Linked DNA regions of Sporocytophaga myxococcoides DSM 11118. The protein of the gene in region 2 interacts with the protein of the main gene of each other region in a pairwise test. Links are inferred from orthologs where the notes say so. Each region holds a gene or a part of one and is shown on either strand. Other genes may lie near its edges.

Region 1 (2,822 bases), on a different replicon or contig from region 2:
AATCCAACATTGTCTGAACACCTTTATTCTTAAAGGAAGAACCACAAAGCATTGGAACTACTTTCATTGCAATAACTGCCTTTCTAAGAGCGGTTAGGATTTCTGCTTCGGTGATAGAATTAGGATCATCGAAATATTTCTCCATGATCTTTTCATCAAATTCAGCAACAGCTTCAAGTAATTTTTCTCTATACTCAACCGCTTCATCCATCATGTCTGCAGGGATAGGTACTTCTTTAAATGTCATACCTTTATCATGCTCGTTCCACTCAATTCCGCGGAAGTTTACAAGATCCACAACACCTCTAAAATTATCTTCAGATCCAATTGGTAACTGAAGAGCTACAGCATGGCTGCCAAGAATTTCCTTAACTTGTTTGCATACATTTAAGAAATCAGCACCTGCTCTATCCATTTTATTTACGAAACCTAAACGAGCAACATTATAGTTGTTTGCAAGTCTCCAGTTCGTTTCTGATTGCGGTTCAACACCGTCTACAGCGCTAAATAAGAAAACAAGACCATCCAATACACGTAGGGAACGGTTTACTTCAACAGTAAAATCCACGTGACCCGGCGTATCAATGATATTCACATGATATTTCTCATTTCTATAGTTCCAGTTAACAGTTGTAGCAGCAGAAGTAATTGTAATACCTCTTTCTTGCTCCTGCGCCATCCAGTCCATAGTAGCCGCACCATCGTGAACCTCCCCTATTTTGTGGCTCACTCCCGAATAGTAAAGAATACGCTCAGTTGTTGTGGTTTTCCCAGCATCAATGTGCGCAGCAATACCTATATTTCTTGTATATTTTAAATCGCGTGCCATTTAATTTCTATAGAAAATTATATTCTGAAATGTGAAAATGCTCTGTTCGCCTCAGCCATTCTATGAGTATCGTCTTTCTTCTTCACAGCAGCTCCCTCACCTTTAGACGCAGCGATAATTTCGCCTGCCAAGCGCTCAGTCATAGTTTTTTCACCTCTGCCTCTTGCATACTGAATAAGCCACTTCATACCCAATGCTGCTTTTCTCTCTGGTCTTACTTCTGTAGGAACCTGGAAAGTAGCACCACCAACACGACGGCTCTTTACTTCAACATGAGGACTTACATTATTTAATGCTTTTCTCCAGACTTCTAGCCCGTTTTCTTTGGTTCTGTTCTCTACTAAGTCACATGCAGAATAAAAAATATCATATGCAATACTTTTCTTTCCATCATACATCAAAGAGTTTACAAACTTAGTAACCAATGTATCCCTGAACTTAGGATCAGGCAGAAGGTATCTCTTTTTAGGTTTAGCCTTTCTCATAACGTATTATTTCTTTTTACCTTTTGCAGCAGGCGTTTTAGCAGCAGCACCTGGCTTAGGTCTTTTAGCACCGTATTTTGATCTTGATTGTAATCTTCCATTTACACCTGCGGTGTCAAGGGCACCTCTTACAATATGGTATCTTACACCTGGTAAGTCTTTTACCCTTCCACCTCTGATTAGCACTATTGAGTGCTCTTGTAGGTTATGACCTTCTCCCGGAATATAAGCGTTAACTTCCTTTCCGTTAGTCAACCTTACCCTGGCAACCTTTCTCATTGCTGAGTTCGGCTTCTTTGGAGTGGTGGTGTATACCCTTGTACATACTCCTCTTCTTTGTGGACACGAATCCAGCGCGGGAGATTTAGATTTAGAGGTCAGTTTCTCTCTACCTTTTCTTACTAATTGTTGTATAGTAGGCATTTACTTAAAAAGAATTAAATCCCTTATTTTTTTTGGAAGGGCAAAGATACGGAAATTAGGATCTTTTGCAAAAACTATATTTTATATTTTTTTGAAAAAATCGTTATTAAAAAATAAAAATGCCTCAACTTATTGAATTAGAGCAAGTTACACAAAACAAACATACCAATTTTAATAGAAAATTTATTTTTTACTCTGCTCCAACCATAATAAAAGCTCCCCAATAAATCGGATCTTTATATTTTTCCTTAATTAATCTCTTAGCTTCCAAAAATGATTTTCTTTTAGATCCTGACGTGAGCCATTTATCGTAAAATATAGTCATAAGGTCTTTGGTTACGTCATCTGAGACTTTAAATAGACTCATTATCACTGAATTGGCACCTGCAATCAAAAAGGCTCTTTGCAAACCACATACCCCTTCGCCTAACTGTACCTTACCAACACCTGTTTCGCAAGCACTCAATACTACTAAATCTGTATGATCCAGGTATAAATTCATTGCTTCATAGGCAGTTAAAATACCATCCTCTGAATTTAATTCATATATATTATCTTTTGCAAGTAGTACCCCTCCATTTTTCAGCAACAAACCTGACCTCAATAAGGGATTTTGTAGGTTCTTATCTGTAAATCCGTCCTGATATCCTTTCTCCAAATCTTCCATGAAAAATCCATGCGTTGCAATATGGAATACTTTGGGATCTTTAATTGCTTTTAGATTTCCTTCTGTGGCCTCATTATTCAAATACGTTTCAGTTTCCCATCCATTTTTGATCATCAATGCGTTTAGGTGCTTAATCTCTCCTTCTGCTCCTGGAAGTTGTGGTATCTTTTTACCATCCTCAAAACTTAAAGATGTCTTTATATATAAAGGATCATTAGATTGAGAATTATCAGATTCATCATAATATGTGGGATTCCCAAATAACTTTATCTTGTTGACTAACTCCGTTGTGGCATTACCTCTTTTCTCTGACTTAATATTATTTCCTCTTATCAAATCCTTTGTATTGCTGACCAGGACTATGTCATACTGATTCAGCAAATATGTCTTATCAGGAGAACAAATTGTTTCCAAATTT
Region 2 (2,790 bases):
TTTTTTTATTCGAATTCTTGCTTCAGAATACTAAGAACATCTTCAATCGTTTCCTCTTCTAGTTCTGTTCTTCTAACAAGGTCTTCTTTTGTTAGTGCTAGTACACTTTTAGCAGTGTCCAACCCAACTCTTTTTAACTCCTCGATAATCCAGGATTCAATTTCATCGCTAAACTCTGAAAGATCGACATCTTCCTCTTCCTGTTCTGAAAGTTCGCGGAATACGTCTATTTCCATACCTACAAGTTTGCTTGCCAATTTTATATTTTGACCGCCTTTACCTATAGCTAGCGATACTTGATCAGGCTTTAAGAATACAGAAACGCGACCTTCATCACCATCAATTTTGATATTTCCAATTTTAGCAGGACTAAGAGCTCTTGCAATATAAAGCTCCAGATTGTCTGTAAAATTGATAACATCAATATTTTCATTTTCTAATTCTCTAACTATGCTGTGGATCCTAGATCCTTTCATACCAACACATGCTCCAACAGGATCAATTCTATCATCATAGGATTCTACTGCTACCTTTGCTCTTTCTCCTGGTTCTCTTACTACTTTTTTGATAGAAATCAGACCGTCATAAACCTCAGGGACTTCACTTTCAAATAATCTTTCAAGGAAAGCTGGGGATGTTCTGGATAAGATAATTTTGGGATTACCATTGTGCATTTCCACACGATGAACAATAGCTCTTGCGCTATCGCCTTTTCTGAATCTGTCTTTTGGAATCTGTTCACTCCTTGGCAATACTAGTTCATTACCTTCTCCATCCAATAAAAGAACTTCTTTATTTAGAATCTGATATACTTCACCAGCGATGATTTCGCCAACTATTTCTTTATATTTTTGAAAAAGGATATCCTTTTCAAGGTCTTTAATTTTCTGGATAAGAGTTTGGCGAGCTGTCATTACCAACCTTCTACCAAAGTCTATAAGTTTAACTTCTTCGGCTACTTCTTCCCCAACTTCAAAATCTGCCTCTATCTTTCTTGCATCAGTAAGGGAAATATGTTTATTTTCATCAAAGTCAAAACTATCTTCTGCAAATTCATCATCAACTATTTCGCGAATACGCCAAATTTCAAGGTCACCTTTGTCAACATTGATAATAACATCAAAGTTTTCGTCTGTGACAAATTTCTTTCTGATCATTGTTCTGAAAACATCTTCCAGAATCCTTATCATTGTCGGACGATCAATGTTTTTAAATTTTGCAAATTCCGCAAATGACTCGATTAATATTGAACTCTCCATTTCCTTATTTAAATGAAACTAGAACATTTGTTTTCTTAATATCTCTGAAAGCGATTTGACGGCTTTCTATTATATTTTTTTTTGACGCTTTATCTTTCTTTTCTGCATCCAGAACTATTAACTCTTCGCTAACCTCTTTCAGCAGACCATCAATTTGACTTTCGTCTAATAAAGTAACACTTACTCTTCGACCAATATTCCTATAATACTGCCTCTTTAATTTCAATGGCTGATCTATCCCTGGGGAAGAAACTTCCAGTACATAGGCCGAATCAATTAAATTGTATTCTTCAATCTCGTTCCCTACCTTTCTGCTCAGATATGCACATGTATCAATATCAACTCCCTTATCACCATCAAGAGTTATGCTTATCTTTTGCCTTCCTGAATTGCCTGTAATAACTAAATCAACAATGAACAAATCATCGCTGGAAAGGTATTTTTCGGCAATATGAAGTAACTTCTCCTCTATCTTCATTAATAATTTATAAATAAAAGAGGGGACTATGTCCCCTCTTAATCATACTTATCCTAAATTTGAACAATGCAAAATTAACCAAAATTCTTTTTTTTCAAAAAATATTACCTAAAATTAAAATTTTATTTACAGAAATAATACTTTCAATGAAATCAGTTGATAATGGTTGGTTATCAGTGAATTTAATCTTCACAGTTCTAATTTTTGGGGGAATTCTTCTCGTATATACTTCCAATGAATTTCCTCCCCAAAAAGTTCAAATTCTTATTTTGATCCCCCTGTTAATCCCATTTTTTCTATTACTTAATATTTTTTTAATCTTTTTAAATTCTTTCAAAAAAAATCATTACAAAGCGATCATATTTTTTTTATTACTTCTTTTCGGTGGCTTCAAATATTTTGGGAGAACATTTCAATTGAGCTTACACAAAAAAGATGGGGAACAAATAAAAATTGCAAGTTACAATGTTCGCGTTTTTAGCGCCTACCATAAAAAGGGTGAACAGAAAATCAAACAATCTCAAAACTCAATCAATTGGATTAAAAAAAGTGGTGCTCAAATTGTTTGTATTCAGGAATTTTATACTAATAATACCATAGAAGAGTTGAACACAATTAAGATCTTTAAAAAAAACTACCCTAATAATAGAATTATTCCTTATTACGATATTCCCCCTCAAAAACTTGGCTTGGCAATATTATCAAAATATAAAATTATTAAATCCGGAGAAGTAAAATTCACCAGTAGTACTTTTAACCAGGCGATGTTTGCTGATATTAAAATAAATAAAAATAAAACTTTACGTGTATACAATGTTCATCTACAATCGATGAATATCGATCAAAAAATCTTTACAGGGTCAGAGTTTGAAAAAGAATTACTATTTAGCTCAATTAAAAAATATAAACGCGGAGCACTTGAAAGAGCTGAACAATTAAAACAAATACTCAAACATATCAACAATAGCCCATATCCTGCAATTATCTGCGGAGACTTTAATGATGTCCCGTATAGCTATGTTTATGAGCAATTCAGAAATCATTTTAAAAATG

Evidence for each region.
Region 1: the proteins of K350_RS0110730 (region 2) and rpsL interact in binary tests that used the Escherichia coli proteins (3 or more experiments, as listed by UniProt). The link is inferred for Sporocytophaga myxococcoides DSM 11118 from one-to-one orthologs.

Annotation. Positions count from the first base shown.
Region 1 is NZ_KE384560.1:596,708-599,529, reverse strand. Bases 30-2,773 are described here. They hold rpsL (30S ribosomal protein S12), read right to left. Parts: upstream 1,738-2,773; coding sequence 1,321-1,737; downstream 30-1,320. Other genes in these bases: K350_RS0120730 (CHAT domain-containing protein), read right to left, coding at 1,928-2,773; rpsG (30S ribosomal protein S7), read right to left, coding at 847-1,314; fusA (elongation factor G), read right to left, coding at 30-829. Outside these bases: more of fusA, read right to left, coding at 1-29; more of K350_RS0120730, read right to left, coding at 2,774-2,822. UniProt on the Escherichia coli protein: With S4 and S5 plays an important role in translational accuracy. Interacts with and stabilizes bases of the 16S rRNA that are involved in tRNA selection in the A site and with the mRNA backbone.
Region 2 is NZ_AUFX01000006.1:520,673-523,462, forward strand. The notes cover bases 1-2,712. They hold K350_RS0110730 (ribosome maturation factor RimP), read right to left. Parts: upstream 1,738-2,712; coding sequence 1,264-1,737; downstream 1-1,263. Other genes in these bases: nusA (transcription termination factor NusA), read right to left, coding at 6-1,259; K350_RS28280 (endonuclease/exonuclease/phosphatase family protein), read left to right, coding at 1,797-2,712. Also shown: more of K350_RS28280, read left to right, coding at 2,713-2,790.